DNA from 4 places in the Sphingomonas sp. J315 genome. Region 1 is predicted to be linked to each of the others. Evidence: predicted binding sites of a transcription regulator. Region 1 holds the regulator's gene; each other region holds the start of a gene.

Region 1 (4,150 bases):
GCTCAGCGAATCTTGATGCCCCCCGGCGCATCATTTTTCGGTTCAGTTGTGGGGCGTTATGTCAGGTACGGGGCGGTCAGCCATATTTTCATTGTCGGGCGGGCTTGATCCCGCACAGCCGGGAAGCGCGGAGAATGCGACGCACGGTCGGCTGGTCGGCAGCGACGGCACGCGCGACTGCTTTGTCCACCGCATCACCTCTGCCGGGGCGACGCTCACCGTTACCGGTCCGGTCACCAATGGCGATCGCGGCCGGATCGAACTGCCCTTTGGCGTCAGCGCCGAAGGATCGGTGCTGGGCGACGACCCCTCGGCCTTCACCTTCTGTTTCGACGAACCGATGGACGTGGTCGCGGCGCTCGCCCGCTGCCTCGCCGCCTTGCCAGCCGAACGCCGTCAGATGCCGCGCATCGAGCTGCGCCAGCGGTTGTGCCTGCGGCATGGCGATCAGGTCGATTTCGCCTGGACCCGCAACCTGTCGCCCGCTGGCCTCGGCATCGAAACCCGCGCACCGCTGCGCGTGGGTGAGGCGGTGGAGATCACGCTAGACGGGCTGCGCCCGATCGCGGGCGAAATCCGCTGGACCGAACGCGGCCAGGCGGGGATCGCCTTTGCCGATGAAATTGGCTGGCAGATCCTGATGCCGTGGCTGCGTCAGGTCGCCAACCGGCGTCCGGCGGTGGTGCAAGAGCCGATGGCTGGGACGACATCCCCGCTTGGCGCCGTCAAGAACGCGATCAAGCTCGACGCCGCTACGCATGTCCGCTCGGGCAGCAGCTGGTGGAACGCCCAGATCACCTCGCTGAGCAATGCGCTGGTCGAGTTCGAGAGCGATACCGAATTTGCGCCGCTGTGCGGGCTGTGGCTGTCGCTGCCGCAGATCGGCGGCTGGCCGATCCGGGTGATCGAATGCCATGGCGCACGGCATGTCGCCGAATTCCGCCTGCCGCTGCGCCCGCATGAAATGGCGCGGCTGAGCGAGGCGGCGCGCCCGCGCTGAGCGCTCGACCCGGTCACGCCTCCCGGCTAATCGGGGAGCGATGTCGGGGATGATTTCCGTAACCGAGGCGCAACAGCGCATGTTCGCACTCGCCCAGCCGGTCGCGGCCGAACGCGTGCCGTTGCGCGACGCCGCCGGGCGCTGGGCGGCCGAGCCGGTCACCGCGTTGCGCACGCAGCCCGAACTGCCGCTGTCGGCGATGGATGGCTATGCGATCCGCTTCGCCGACCTGCCCGGCCCGTGGCGGGTGATCGGCGAGAGTGCGGCGGGTCGACCCTTTGCGGGGACCGTCGCGCCGGGTGAGTCGGTCCGCATCTTCACCGGCGCGGCGGTGCCGCAGGGCGCGGACACGATCATGATACAGGAGGAAGCGCGGCGCGAGGGCGATGCGCTGGCGCTGGACGGTGAAGGGCCGCCGCGCGTCGGCGCACATGTCCGCGTCGCCGGGCTCGATTTCGCGACCGGCGACAGGCTGGTCGAAGCGGGTGCACGTCTGACCCCGGCGCGCATCGCGCTCGCCGCCATCGCGGGCCACGCCAACCTGCCCGTCCGTCGCCGCATCCGCGTCGCCATCGCCGCGACGGGGGACGAGCTGCGCGCGCCGGGCCAGCCGCTCGCGACCGGCCAGCTGCCCGAAAGCAACGGCGCAATGCTCGCCGCGATGCTGGCAACGCTCCCGATCGAGCTGATCGACCTCGGCATCCTGCCCGACAGTATCGACGCCCTGACCCACGCCTTCGCCGCGGTCGACGCCGATCTGCTGGTCACCACCGGCGGCGCGTCGGTCGGCGACCATGATTTGGTCCACCCTGCGCTCCAGGCCGCGGGCGCGGCGATCGACTTCTGGAAGGTCGCGATGCGCCCCGGCAAGCCGGTGATGGCCGGTCGGATGCGCGACGCTGCCGTGCTCGGCCTGCCCGGCAACCCCGTATCGGCGCATGTCACCGCCCTGTTGTTCGTGCTGCCCATGGTCGCCCATCTTTCGGGCGCAGCCGATCCGCTGCCCCGCCGCCGCAGCGCGATCCTCGGCGGCCCACTCCCCCGAACGGCCCGCGTGAGGACTATATCCGCGCCGTCCATCGCGACGGCCGCGTTCATCCCGCCGACCGCCAGGACAGCTCGATGCTGCGCATTTTGGCCACGTCCGACTGCCTGATCGTGCGTGCCCCACATGTTCCGGCAGCGGCAGCGGGCGACTCGGTGGAAATCCTCGACATCGGCTGAGTCGCACCCGCTTGACGCCGCGTGGAACAAGGCGTAAACGTTCCACGTCTGTTCTTGATAGGGGACGTCCAATGCTTACGAAGAAGCAGCATGAGCTGATCTGCTTCATCGCCGACCGTCTGGCCGAGACCGGGGTTTCGCCCTCGTTCGAGGAGATGAAGGACGCGCTCGACCTCAAGTCCAAATCGGGCGTGCACCGCCTGATCTCGGCATTGGAGGAGCGCGGCTTCCTGCGCCGCCTGCCCAATCGCGCCCGCGCGCTCGAAGTGGTCAAGATGCCCGAGCGCGGCGAGACGAAGAAGGTCGCGCCGAAGTCGACGGTCGTCGCGATGCCGCGCCCCGCGCCGCAGCCGGCGAACGACGTGATCGAAATCCCGCTGCACGGCCGCATCGCGGCGGGCGTGCCGATCGAGGCGCTGGAAGGGTCCACGATGCTCCCCGTCCCCGCCGCCCTGCTCGGGTCGGGCGATCATTATGCGCTGGAGGTCGCAGGGGACTCGATGGTCGAGGCCGGGATTTTCGACGGCGACTATGCGCTGATTCGGCGTCAGGAAACCGCGCGCGATGGCGAGATCGTGGTCGCACTGATCGACGAGATGGAAGCAACGCTGAAATATTTCCGGAACGAGGGCAGCATGGTCCGCCTCGACCCGGCCAACCGCAGCTACGACCCCCAGCGCTACCGCCCCGATCAGGTGCGCGTGCAGGGCAAGTTGGCCGGACTGCTGCGGCGCTATTGAATGTCTTGACCCATCCCCATCAGGGGAGGGGTTGGGGTGGGGAGTCAGGCAAGAGCGAATACGCCGAGCCACGCGACGTCCAACACCAAAGGAGAGCCAGCGTGACCCTGACCGGTGGATGCCATTGCGGCGCGGTACGTTACGAGATCGACGGCGATCCGCTGCACGGCGGTCAGGCGCTGTGCCACTGCACCGATTGCCGCCGCTGCGCCGGTGCGCCGATGGTCGGCTGGGCGATGTATCCCGAGGACGCGCTGACGGTCACGCAGGGCAACCCGCGCGAATATGCCTCATCCGAAACCGGCCGTCGCTGGTTCTGTCCGACCTGCGGCACCGGGCTATTCTACCGCAATGCCACCAACCTTCCCGGCCTCGTCGACGTTCAGGCATCGACCCTCGACGACCCCGAAGCCGTCCCCGCCGCCGCGCATATCCAGACCGCCGACCGCATCGGCTGGATGAAGGATGCGCATGGCTTGCCGGAATTCGAGCGGTTTCCCGGCGGGGCGTAGGACAGCGACATGGCACGCGCGCCCGCAGATTGGGTTGTGTCGCGGGTCTGCTCGTCACCTTCCTGGCTGGCGCTGTCACCTATGGGTTCATGACCGGGTATCTGCCAGTCCGCCCCTTCGATTCAGATCGTTGGAAGCAGGTAGAGCGAATCGATGATCAGGCGCGCATACACATGATCGAGCATCTGATGTGGAGCGGGAAGCTCGACGGTCTGAACCGCAGCGAACTGGTCGCGCTGTTGGGCGCTCCGTCTAACGCGGGCTACTTCCGCGACCGCGACTATGTTTATTGGCTCGGTAACGAACGGTCGCTGCTTTCCCTCGACTCCGAATGGCTCGTGGTCGATGTCGATGCTGCAGGCCGCGTCTCGCGCTATGAAGTTGTGCGCGATTGAGTTGAGCGTCTCCCTCAATCCTTCGGCGGCATCACCGTCTCCGCCTCTAACCAAGGATGCCGCGCCCCCGCGCGCCGCACCGTCACCACCTGCGGCGTCCGGTCGAACGTGATCGCCACCCCGCCGGTCTCCGACAGCTTCGCGCGGTCCAATTTCAGCCATTTCGGCACGCACCCGCGCGGCAGCCAGCGGTCGGCGACGATGATGTCGACCGACGCACAGAACGCGACCATCTCGCGCCACGGAATCCTATAACCGCTGCGTGTCGCGGCAATCCGC
Region 2 (4,150 bases), 640 kb from region 1:
GCCCCTGCGCCGCCACCCGTTCTGCCGCTACGATTACGCGCTCAAGCCCGGCTGGACGCTCGACCGCTACGGGATCGAGCAGCAGGCAGAGATCGTCCGCCACGTCTTCCTGCTCGGTCGCGGCGCGACCATCCCCGGCGCGCCGCCCGCCGCGCACTATCGCGGTATCCTGCCCTTCACGCCGGACTGAGCCGAATTATTGCGGTCGTTCGGCCGCATTGTCGCTGGGCAGGCGTACCGGCTCGGTCGGCCGCGTCGGTGCCGGCGGCGGCGGCGGCGGTGGCGGTGGAGGTGCGACCCGAACCGGGGGCGGCGCGGCCTGCGGGCGCTGTGGCGGGGTATATTGCGGGCGCGGCTGGGGTTGAGCCTGAGGCTGGGATTGAGGCTGCGGTTGCGGTTGCGGTCGCCATTGCGGGCGCGGCTGGGGCTGGGCCTGAGGCTGCGGCTGCGGTCGCCATTGCGGGCGCGGCTGGGGCTGGGCCTGAGGCTGCGGCTGCGGTCGCCATTGCGGGCGCGGCTGGGGCGAAGTTTGCGGCACCGTGCCGGGCTGCGGCGTGATGCGGACCGGACCCTGCGGGCCACTTTCCCGCGGCACCGCACCCTCGGGCATCCGGCGACGCCACTGGCCGGGGCGATCGCCTTCGGGTCGCCCGGCACCGGGGCGGGGCGGACGCGGTGTCGCAACGGGTGGCGGGGCAGGGGTTGGGGCAGGTTGCACCGCGACCGGCGGCACCGGCGCGGGAGTCGGCGCCGGCGATGGGGTCATGCCCGGCCGCCCTCCGTCCGGCCGCTGTCCGCCGGGACGTCCCGCGCCAGTCTGGCCACCCTCGGGCCGTCCACCACCCGGACGTCCGGCACCGGGCCGACCAGCCTCGGGCCGACCACCGCCGGGACGTCCCGCGCCACTCTGGCCGCCCTCCGGCCGCCCGCCCGGGCGTCCAACTCCGGGCCGTCCACTCTCCGGCCGCCCGCCGCCGGGTCGACCGGCTCCCGGTCGGCCATCGCGGTCGCGCCATGGCGGACGCACGCCCAGCCCGGGACGACCCGGTCGACCCGGTCCGTCAAAGCGCGGCGGGGCCCCACGAAAATCGTCGCGCTGCCAGCGGCGAAAGCGATCGCCGTCCAGCCGCCGCCGCTCGCGCTCGCGCTCCAGCCGCAAGCGCCAGCGCACGCCGTCCGCCCCGCTGCGCCAGCGCTGCCAGCCCGGATGCCGCATCCGCCCGGTTTCCCAGCGCAGCCGCCATTCGATCACCGTCGCGATCTGGCCCGCCCACCATCCGGCGTCGACCGCGTCCCATTGCTCCTCGCCGTCCGCAGCCTCGCGCAGATCGATGCCGCGCTCATACAATTCGGCGGCCCGATCGTCCCACATGTCGCTCTCGCGCGGGGACAAGGCCGCACCGCCGCTGTCATAGACCAGCGCCAGCCGCTGCCCCTGATAGGCGAATGAGCGCCGCGCCTCCTGCACCAGGAACGGTGCATCCGCATCCGGCTCGAAATAATAATAGCGCATCGCGCCATCCTCGTCGGTCTCAGCCAGCACCAGATGCCCGGTCTGCAACTCCCAGCCCCACGCATCCCCGCGCCCGAAGCCAAAGGTGAAGTCCGGCGGCGCATCGCCGATCGCCTCCAGCAAGCCATCGGCGGCGTCGATCCAGTAATAATCGCCAGCATCCGCCCGCCATCCGGCCTGCGCGGCGGGGGAAGGGGCATTGGCGGCGGGAGCAGGCGCACCCGCCGTCGAAGCCGAACCGACACCCCCCACCCGCCAGCACCAGCGCCATCGCCGCCAGGCTCACTCCACGCACACGCCGCATCGTTCCGCTCCCAAAGTCCATGCCGCGATAGTCGGCGAGTCGGTATGAACGGCGGGTGGATGGAATTGGGGGGATGGACGCCAACTGAAAATGTAAGAAGACCGCCCTGACCCAGTCTGTGAAGCCGGAACCGTAGGCCCGTTGCACCCGCGCTCTCACCCCGGCTTGCGCGTCACCAGGCCAATGAACCCCGAACGCACATCAACCAGCTTTGCTGGTGCCCCCCCCCCTCGCAACCCGCCGCCCGCGCCCCTATCTCCCCCCTAGCTTCCCCTCAAGAACAAAGCTAGAACTCCCGGCATGGCACTGACTCACATTTCCGTCCGCGGCGCGCGCGAGCATAACCTCAAGGGCGTGGACATCGACATTCCGCGCGACACGCTGACGGTCATCACCGGCCTGTCGGGCAGCGGCAAATCCAGCCTCGCCTTCGATACCATCTATGCCGAGGGGCAGCGGCGCTATGTCGAGAGCCTGAGCGCCTATGCGCGCCAGTTCCTCGAGATGATGCAGAAGCCCGATGTCGAGCATATCGATGGCCTCAGCCCCGCGATCAGCATCGAGCAGAAGACGACCAGCCGCAACCCGCGCTCGACCGTCGCGACGGTGACCGAGATCTACGATTATATGCGCCTGCTGTGGGCGCGCGTCGGCATCCCCTACAGCCCCGCCACCGGTCTGCCCATCGCGGCGCAGACTGTCAGCCAGATGGTCGACCGCGTCCTCGCGCTCCCCGAAGGCACCCGCCTGCTGCTCCTCGCCCCCGTCGTGCGCGGCCGCAAGGGCGAGTATCGCAAGGAACTCGCCGAGTGGCAAAAGGCCGGTTTCCAGCGCGTCCGCATCGACGGCGAAACCTATCTGATCGAGGAAGCCCCCGCGCTCGACAAGAAGTACAAGCATGACATCGAGGTGGTCGTGGACCGCCTGGTGGTCCGCGACGACATCGCCACGCGCCTCGCGGAGAGCTTCGAGACGGCGCTGAAGCTGGCGGACGGGCTGGCCTTCGTCGATCTGGTGGACACCACGGTCGACGCGCTCGCCAACAACCGCGTAAACGAAGCGCCGCAGAGCTTCACCCACGACGTCGCCCCAGCGAAAGCTGGGGCCTCCAGCGAAGGCGCGCTGCCGTCAGAGACCCCGGCTTTCGCCGGGGTGACGGATGGCAAGATGAAGGGCACCGGTCTGCCGCCCAACCGCATCGTCTTCTCCGAACGCTTCGCCTGTCCTGTCAGCGGCTTCACCATCGCCGAGATCGAACCGCGCCTGTTCTCCTTCAACGCCCCGCAGGGCGCGTGCCCGGCGTGCGACGGCCTCGGCGAAAAGCTGGTGTTCGACGAAGACCTCGTCGTCCCCAACCATGAGCTGAGCATCAAGAAGGGTGCGGTCGTCCCCTGGGCCAAGTCCAATCCGCCCAGCCCCTATTACATGCAGGTGCTCGGCAGCCTCGCCCGCGAATTCGGCTTCTCCCTCGACACCCCGTGGAAGGACCTGCCCGGCGAGGTCCAGCTGATCATCCTCCACGGCACCGGCGGGCGTCCGGTCACGCTCACCTTCATCGACGGCCGCAAGAGCTACGACGTGAAGAAGCCGTTCGAGGGCGTCATCGGCAACCTCAACCGCCGCATGCTCCAGACCGAAAGCGCCTGGATGCGCGAGGAACTGTCCAAATACCAGGCCGCGCACCCGTGCGAGACCTGCCACGGCGCGCGCCTCAAGCCGGAGGCGCTGGCGGTCAAGATCGCGGGCCGCGACATCTCCAGCGTCACCCGCCTGTCGGTCGCCGACGCGGTCCCGTTCTTCCAGACGCTTCCCGCCGCGCTCACCGGCCAGCAGCAGGAGATCGCCCGCGCGATCCTCAAGGAAATCGACGAACGCCTCGGCTTCCTCAACAATGTCGGCCTCGATTACCTCAACCTCGATCGCACCAGCGGCACGCTGTCGGGCGGGGAGAGCCAGCGCATCCGCCTCGCGTCACAGATCGGCAGCGGCCTGTCCGGCGTCCTCTACGTCCTCGACGAACCCAGCATCGGCCTGCATCAGCGCGACAACGACATGCTGCTCGTCACCCTCCGGCGGCTCCGCGATCTCGGCAACACCGTGCTGGTGGTCGAACATGACGAGGACGCGATCCGCAGCGCCGATTACGTCATCGACATGGGGCCGGGCGCGGGCGTCCATGGCGGCGAGGTCGTCGCACAGGGGACGTTCGAACAGGTGCTCGCCTGCACCGACTCCATCACCGCCGACTATCTCGCCGGCCGCCGCGAAGTCCCGCTCCCCGCCAAGCGCCGCAAGGGCAATGGCAAGAAGCTGACCGTCCACAACGCCACCGC
Region 3 (4,150 bases), 1.2 Mb from region 1:
AGCTCGGCATCCGTCCCGTTATCCGCGCCAGCTCGGTAATGGGGCTCGGCCCCGCACCCAAGCCGCTCGACCTGATCATGATGGACCCGCCCTATGGCACCGGCGCGGGATCTGTCGCGCTCGACAAGCTCGCCCGCCTCGGCTGGACCGGTCCCGCCACCTGGATCAGCATCGAAACCGCCAAGGCCGAAAGTGTCGACGTCGCCGGTTTCATCACCGATACGGAGCGGGTTCACGGCAAGGCCAAGCTGACGATCTTGCGGCCCGCCTAGGCTTTCGAGCGCATCGCCACCAGTGCCACAAGGCTCACCGCCGCAGCCCTGCTCAGATACCAGCCCACCGGGGCGAGCCCGTAGCTCATCGCCAGCTTCTGCGCGATCACCGGGGTCAGCCCGCCGCCGATCACTCCCGCCACGTTGAACGCCATTGACACGCCGGTATAGCGCACCCGCGCGGGAAACAGGTCGGTCAGCCATGCGCTGAGCGGCCCATAGACAAACCCCATCAGGAACAGGATCCCCGACAGGAACACCAGCACCCCGGCAATTCCGCCCGCCATCAGCGGCGCCATCACGAACCCCGCGCCGACCACCGCGACGCACCCGCCCGCAAGCACGCGGCGCGGGTCGAGCTTCGCGTCGGCCAGCCACGCGGCGAGATAGATGCCCAGCGCCATGAACAGGATCGCGACCAGCTGGCACCCCAGGAACGTCTGCATTGAATAGCCCAGCGTCTTGGTCCCCCAGCCGAGCAGGAACGCCGTCGCAACGTAATAGGCCGCAAAGCACGCGATCGCCTCCACCGTGCCCGCCAGCAACGTCGCGCCATGCTTTTCGATCAACTCGCCCAGCGGCACCCGCGGCGGCGGCGCTTCGGCGAGGCACGCCTTGAACTCGGGCGTCTCGCCCAGCTTGAGGCGCACCCACAGCCCGACCAGCACCAGTGCCGCCGACAGCGCAAACGGAATGCGCCAGCCCCATTCGGCGAACTGCGCCGGAGTCATCCAGCTCAACAGCAGCAGAAACAGCCCATTCGCGGCGATGAACCCAGCCGGCGTGCCCATCTGCGTGCGCACAGCCATAGCGTGCGCGCCAGCCCGGCGGCGCATTCTCCACCGCCAGCAACGCCGCCCCGCCCCATTCGCCACCCAGGCTGAACCCCTGCCCGAAGCGCAGCACGCACAAGGCCGGCGGCGCGACGACCCCTGCGGTCGCATAGGTCGGCAGGAACGCCACCAATGTCGTGGAAAGCCCCATCGTCAGCAGTGACGCGACCAGGGTCGCCTTGCGCCCGATCCGGTCGCCATAATGGCCAAACACCGCTGCACCCAATGGCCGCGCGAAAACGCCACGCCCAATGTCGCGAAGCTCAGCATCTGCTGAACCCCGGCATCGCTCTTGGGAAAGAAGATCTGCCCGAACACCAGCGCCGCGGCGGTCGCGTAGATATAGAAATCGTAGAACTCGATCCCCGTCCCCACGAAACTCGCCCACAGCGCGCGCCGTCGCCGCGTCCGGTCAGCGTCCATCCGTCCCCTCCCAAATTCAGCGCCCCCGGCGCCGCTTATTCTTCGCGTCCTCAAAGCATGTGGTGCGCGTCACCTGCACCACCTTGCCGTCCTTGTCCTTGATCTCGTTCCGCCCCTCGACGCACGGCTTTTGCTCAGGCTGCTGCTCCTGAAACCCGCCCGTGCGCCACCCGACATACAGCCCCACCAGCGCCAATGCCGCGATCAGCACCAGCCTGCGTCTGTCGAACCGCTTGCGATATTTCTCGAACATCGCGCATCCCTGCCTCACCTCCGCGCCGCCCGGCAACTCCCCACGCAATCGCGCTTGCCCCGATTCGCTCCGTTCCCTACCTGTTCGCAATGTCCGTACCCCAGCCTTCCGCCGACGATCCCCCTATCTGCGTGGCCTCAACGCGCCGCAGCGTGAAGCGGTGCTCACCGTCGACGGCCCCGTCCTCGTCCTCGCCGGCGCCGGCACGGGTACCGCCGCGCTCACCGCGCGCCTCGCCCACCTGCTCTGGACCCGCCGCGCCTATCCGTCGGAGATCCTGTCGGTCACCTTCACGAACAAGGCCGCGCGCGGATGCGGGAGCGCGTCCGCCACCATGTCGGCGACGCGGTCGAGGGGATGCCCTGGCTCAGGCACCTTTCACGCGATCGGCGCGAAGATGCTGCGCCGCCACGCCGAGCTGGTCGGGCTTGCAGAGCAACCTCACCATCCTCGACACCGACGACCAGCTGCGCCTGCTCAAGCAGCTCATCGTCGCCAACGACCTCGACGAAAAGCGCTGGCCCGCGGCGCCAGCTCGGCGGCCTGATCGACGGGTGGAAGAACAAGGGCCTGACCCCGACATGCTCGACGCGGGCGAGTCCGAGCATTTCGCCAACGGCGAAGGGCCAGTCGCTCTACCAGCAGTACCAGGACCGCCTGCGCGCGCTCAACGCCTGCGATTTCGGCGACCTGCTGCTCCACATGCTCACCATCCTGCGCACCCACCGCGACGTTGCAGCAATACCAACAGCGCTTCCGCTGCATCACGGTGGACGAGTATCAGGACACCAACAGCGTCCAGTATCTCTGGCTCCGCCTGCTCGCGCAGGAGCGCAAGAATATCTGCTGCGTCGGCGACGACGACCAGTCGATCTACAGCTGGCGCGGCGCGCAGGTCGAAAACATCCTGAAGTTCGAAAGGACTTCCCGGCGCCAAGGTCATCCGCCTCGAACAGAATTACCGCTCCACCCCCCATATCCTCGCCGCCGCCGGCGCGGTGATCGCCAACAATAGCGGCCGCCTCGGCAGGGAATTGTGGACCGAGATCGATGCGGGCGAAAGGTCCGCGTCATCGGCGTGTGGGACGGCCCGGAAGAAGCGCGCCGCGTCGGTGAGGACATCGAAAGCGCCCGCATCCGCACCGGCAAGAGCCTCGACGATTTCGCTATCCTCGTCCGGGCCCAGCACCAGACGCGCGAGTTCGAAGACCGCTTCATTGCCATCGGCCTGCCCTATCGCATCGTCGGCGGCTTCCGCTTCTACGAACGCGCCGAAATCCGCGACGCGCTCGCCTATCTCCGCCTCGTCCACCAGCCCGCCGACGACCTCGCCTTCGAACGCATCGTCAACGTCCCCAAGCGCGGCCTGGGCGACAAGGCGATCGCGAAGATCCACATGCTCGCCCGCGCCGAGGGCATCCCGCTCCTGACCGCCGCCGCGCGCATCCTCGACACCGACGAGCTGACGCCGCAGGCCCGCCGCGCGCTCGGCAGCTTCGTCGGCGACGTCGCCCGCTGGAGCCAGATGCTCCGCGCGCCCGTGCCCACGGAGGTGAGGCGCTGCCCGAAACCCGCATCGGCCAGCTGTCCCACACCGAACTCGCCCAGATCATCCTCGACGAAAGCGGCTACACCGCGATGTGGCAGGCGGACCGCACCGCCGAAGCCGCCGGGCCGCCTCGAAAACCTCTCAGAACTCGTCCGCGCGATGGAGGAGTATGAAACGCTCGGCGCGTTCCTCGAACATGTCAGCCTCGTCATGGATAACGAGAATAACGCCGACGAGCCCAAGGTCACGATCATGACCATCCACGCGGCCAAGGGGCTGGAATTCGACACCGTCTTCCTCGCCGGGTGGAGGAAGGCCTGTTTCCCAGCCAGCGCGCGCTCGACGAAGGCGGCCTCGCCAGCCTCGAGGAGGAACGCCGCCTCGCCTATGTCGCGATCACCCGCGCCCGCCGCCAGGCGACGATCCTCCACGCCGCCAACCGCCGCATCTACGGCCAATGGACCAGCTCCATCCCCAGCCGCTTCGTCGGCGAGCTACCCAAGGCGCATGTCGACGAGGAATCGACCCTATCCGGCGGCGCGAGCCTGTGGCGCGCCAACTGGAGCGAACACGCCGACCCTTCGCTGACGTAGGCCGAGGCACCGGGCCGCGGCCCCGGCTGGCAACGCGCCGCCGCCCCAGCTCCAGCTTCACCACCGCCCCCAAACGCGTCGTCGAAAACCGCGGTAGCGCGGTGAGCCTCGGCAACAAGGGCCGCGACGACCTCTCGCTCGGCATGCGCGTTTTCCATCAGAAATTCGGCTATGGCGAAATCGTCGAGATCGAAGGCAACAAGCTGGAGATCGAGTTCGAGGCCGCC
Region 4 (4,150 bases), 1.2 Mb from region 1:
AGATGTTGAACAGGCCGACCAGCGCCAGCGCATTCGCGCCGATCGCCAGCCCCAGCCCCTTGTCGGTGAGATAAGCGGGGAAATGCGTCGCAATGAACGCGACATGGAAACCGCACACGAAAAACCCGGCATTGAGCAGCCAGAAGCCGCGATGCCCCGCCGCCTCGCTCAACGCTTGGCGCAGCGTCTGCCCGTCCCCACCATCCTGAGACCCCGCCACAGCCGGCTTGCCTGAAACACCAACCGCCAATGCCAGCATCACCGCAATCAGCCCCGCCAGCGCCACCAGCGCCATCCGCCAGCCGAGCTCGCCAATCAGTAGCTGCCCCGCAGGCACCACCAGAAACTGGCCGAGCGACCCACCCGCAGTCACGATACCGAACGCCATGCTCCGCCGCTCCGGCGTGACCACGCGCCCGACCGCACCCAGCACGACGACGAAGGTCGTCGCCGACAGCGCCATCCCGACCATCAGCCCGAACGACATGTGCAGCCCGATGGCGCTCCCCGCCACCGACGCCGCGAGCAGCCCGATGGCGTAGAGCAAGGTCCCGCCCGCCACCACGCGCCCCGCGCCATGCCGATCGGCCAGCGCGCCGACGAAGGGCTGGACCAGCCCGAACAACAGATTCTGCAACGCCAGCGACAGGCCAAAGCTCGACCGGCCAATGCTGAGGTCGGTGCTCATGTCGGGCAGGAACAGCCCGAACGCCTGACGCACCCCCATCGCGATCGTCACGATCGCCGCGGCGCTGAAAATCACCCAGCCTGTACGCTTCATCCGGCCCTCCACGGCGTCGAGCGCCTCAGCTAGGCGCTCGACGGCCAATCGACCAGAGCGGTTGTGCACCGCGAAGAATTGCTTGGGTCAGCCTTCCTTCTTCGCCGCCGGCTTGGCCGGGATATGCTCGTCGAAAAATTTGCCAAGCTCGCCCAGCACCGACTCCCAGGTGGCGAGCACATCGCCGAAATTCTTCTTGTTCAGGCCCCCGACGGTGGTGACGTCGAAATTGACGATCAGTTGCCCCTCGTCGGTCACGTACATGTGCGAGAACCGCTTCCTGGCGTTCCATTTGTTTGCCAGTTCAACCGTGTTCTCCGGCTCCTTGATGAATGTCACACGGAACTGGAGCGAGTCGCACGCATTCGTCTCGACGCAGCCGTAGAAGAACGTGTCGAAATTATACCCCGACGCGGCGCTTTCGATCAGCGGATCGCCCTCGCTGTCCAACACCAGCTTGGCCTTCAGCCCCGCCTCGCGAAACGCCTCGACCACCGATCTGGGATTGCTCGCACACACCATCTCCGCGGCGCATGGCTCCTTGTCCTCCGCCATCGCCGGCGTCGCGCTGGCAGCGAAAAAGGGCATGGCTACAGCCAGATAAACACGACGCATCGATTCCCCCTGTTGTTCAAGCGATGATGTGGTGGGAGGCCCAGCGGCCGGTCAACCCATTTCGGGGATTGATCGACAGCTATTGGGATCGTTCTTGTTTTGTTTCGTCATGCGCGCTACCGTCATGCCATGGCCGCCCCCCGCCCCGTTCGCGGCGCGACGCATAATCGCGAAAGCACCCGTTTCGCGCTCCCGACGCGTGAGGCCGATGGCGATTGGCTCGACGCGCGCGAGGATATCGACGGCGAGGCACCGCCGCTGCGCACCACTGTGACCGTCGAGCATCCGCGCACGATCCTCAGCCGCAACCAGTCGCCCGACATTCCCTTTGACCGTTCGGTGAACCCGTATCGCGGGTGCGAGCATGGCTGCATCTATTGCTTCGCGCGCCCGACCCACGCTTGGCACGACCTGTCGCCGGGCCTGGATTTCGAGACGAAGCTGTTCGCCAAGCCCGACGCCCCCGCCCTGCTCCGCGCCGCCCTCGCCAAGCGCGGCTATGTCTGTCAGCCGATCGCGTTCGGTACCAATACCGACCCTTATCAGCCGATCGAGGCGACCTGGCAGATCACGCGCGGCTGCATCGAACTGCTGGCCCAGTGCAACCACCCGATTACTATCACCACCAAGTCACATCGGGTGACCCGCGACATCGACCTGCTGGGGCCGATGGCGGCCAAGGGGCTGGCAGCGGTGATGCTGTCGATCACCTCGCTCGACCCCAAGGTCGCGATGACCGTCGAGCCGCGCGCACCGCACCCCGAACGCCGCCTCGCCGCAGTGGCAAAGCTGCGCGCGGCGGGCATCCCCACCTTCGTCTCGCTCTCCCCCGTCATACCGGCGATCACCGACCATGAGATCGAACACATCATGGAGCGCGCGGCGGAGGCGGGTGCGCTCGGCTGCTTCTTCCTGCCTGTCCGCCTGCCGCATGAGGTCGCACCGCTGTTCCGCGCCTGGCTCGACGAACATTTCCCCGACCGCGCGGCCAAGGTCATGGCAACGATCCAGTCGATCCGGAGCGGGCGCGACAACGATCCGAACTTCCACAGCCGGATGCGTGGCCAAGGGCCTTGGGCCGATCTGCTCCGCACCCGATTCAGGATCGCGGCGAAGCGGTACGGACTCGATCAGCCCTTTCCCCCGCTCCGCCGCGACCTGTTTCGTCCGCCGACCGGGGATCAGGGTGAGTTGTTCTGACGCTCACTAGCGGATCGACGAACGGCGATACTGACTCACGCACACTTGCCCGGTGTTCACCGGTGCTGGGGCTGCAGGTGCTTGCGCGATCCTGTCCTCCACCGGGTCGATCAGGCGGAAATCCCGCATTCCCATCGTGCACACGAAGATCGGGGATTGGAATCCGTCGGTCATATCCTCGACCTCGACCCGCATCAGATTGGCCGCCTGCAGCACAGTCAAACCCGGACGGGCAAGCGTGTTAAGCAGAGCGATGCTGTAGGGGCTGCCACGGCTGTCACCTTCATAGGCCGAGCCGAAGGGCGTAGTCGCATAGATGATCCCTATTTCAGGACGCGGCGGACTCGCTGGCTTACCCTTTCGGGTGCCGTCATTGTCGCGCATTCGCGCTTCCCCGCTCAGGAAATTGTGCAAAAACCGGGTCTTCCGCTCAAGCATGCCCACCTCGCTGCTGAGGCAAGCATCGACAAGATAGAGGATGCGCGCAGGCTTCTCGCCCCGCAGTGGACGCCCCGCGCCCCGCGTCGCCGCCTTATCGTCAGTCTCCGCAACAGGAACGTGCGCGGCTTCGATCGCCGCGTTGATTTCCCCCAATCCGATCGGGAACACGCCCATGCCCGCCGCGCGGCCCTGGTTCTTGACCGGGTCACCCGACAGCAGCATCGCGCCGTCCTCATCGGCCATGACCCCGTGCCCAGTCAGGTAAACGATCTTGGTACCGGCACTCGCCGTACCCAAAAGGCGGGCCTCTTCTAAAACCTGTTCGCGACTCGGCTGATGAATCCACCTTACTGCTACACCCAGCGCCGACAGCGTCGCGGTCATACGCTTCGCGTCCCGTAACGGATTATCCAGCTGAGCCATCCATCCGCAACCGCCATTGTCCGACACAATCAGCGCTTGGGCATCGGGGATCAGGCCCCATTCGGTGCCGGCCGGTGCCGCACGCGCCACCGCGCGAGGCACTCCATCGAGCCATATCTCTCCGGCCGTCTGGTCGTAAATCGCCGGGTTCTGCTCGTGCCTCGCGCGACGGGCAGTCAGCGCGACCTGAACCCGGGTTCGCTTGATCACCGCGTCGAACGGGATCAGCGGCGACAGATTTCGCACAAAATGCCGGGTAAACACGCCGTTCGGGTCGGGATCATATCCGGCCAACCCGTCGAGCGCGGTCTGGCCCGATCCGGCCGAGTAGGCGACGTAGAAGTTGTTCGGGGCCTGGACCGAAGAGAAGCCAATTGCCGCGTTCCGGTCGGTGACGATCGGTGGCCCGTCGCGGCACGCGTCGAACACCGCAATCGTTTGCTTCGGCGCCCTCGCCGCGATGTCGCGCATCATTCGCGACAGCGGTACGCCGCGCTCGACGATTCCATCGGCGTCGGCGTCCACCGGCAACAAATAGTTCTCTCCGGCAATCTGAACGCCATGCCCCGCGAAGAAGAGAAACGCGGCACTGCGCGGATCAAGCGAGCGGATAAACGCATCGAGGGCTTTGGAAAGCGACGCCGCATCAGGGTTGTCGGCGTGCTGCACATCATAGCCGAAAGAGACCAG

What was found. Region 1 encodes LexA, which represses DNA repair genes until DNA is damaged. Its sites were predicted from a motif close to GTTCCNCNCTTGTTCT; they were not measured.
Region 2: the regulator LexA is predicted to act here: its motif matches at 2,095-2,110, upstream of uvrA (excinuclease ABC subunit UvrA).
Region 3: the regulator LexA is predicted to act here: its motif matches at 1,853-1,868, upstream of LRS08_RS00045 (UvrD-helicase domain-containing protein).
Region 4: the regulator LexA is predicted to act here: its motif matches at 1,400-1,415, upstream of LRS08_RS00245 (PA0069 family radical SAM protein).

What each region holds. Positions count from the first base shown of each region.
Region 1 covers NZ_CP088296.1:2,718,075-2,722,224, reverse strand. The annotation lists gene LRS08_RS13860 (PilZ domain-containing protein) at 92-1,000, shown strand; partial or broken gene LRS08_RS13855 (molybdopterin molybdotransferase MoeA) at 1,041-2,224, shown strand; gene lexA (transcriptional repressor LexA) at 2,296-2,964, shown strand; gene LRS08_RS13845 (GFA family protein) at 3,066-3,476, shown strand; gene LRS08_RS13840 (hypothetical protein) at 3,650-3,871, shown strand; gene LRS08_RS20105 (hypothetical protein) at 3,886-4,150, opposite strand, start outside.
Region 2 covers NZ_CP088296.1:3,355,687-3,359,836, forward strand. The annotation lists partial or broken gene LRS08_RS17135 (vgr related protein) at 1-190, shown strand, start outside; gene LRS08_RS17140 (hypothetical protein) at 197-1,765, opposite strand; gene uvrA (excinuclease ABC subunit UvrA) at 2,118-4,150, shown strand, end outside.
Region 3 covers NZ_CP088296.1:3,001-7,150, forward strand. The annotation lists partial or broken gene LRS08_RS00030 (RsmD family RNA methyltransferase) at 1-272, shown strand, start outside; partial or broken gene LRS08_RS00035 (MFS transporter) at 269-1,528, opposite strand; gene LRS08_RS00040 (hypothetical protein) at 1,545-1,781, opposite strand; gene LRS08_RS00045 (UvrD-helicase domain-containing protein) at 1,942-2,328, shown strand; partial or broken gene LRS08_RS00050 (UvrD-helicase domain-containing protein) at 2,328-2,796, shown strand; partial or broken gene LRS08_RS00055 (3'-5' exonuclease) at 2,860-4,150, shown strand, end outside.
Region 4 covers NZ_CP088296.1:37,621-41,770, forward strand. The annotation lists gene LRS08_RS00235 (MFS transporter) at 1-781, opposite strand, end outside; gene LRS08_RS00240 (YbjN domain-containing protein) at 869-1,396, opposite strand; gene LRS08_RS00245 (PA0069 family radical SAM protein) at 1,526-2,596, shown strand; gene LRS08_RS00250 (caspase family protein) at 2,603-4,150, opposite strand, start outside.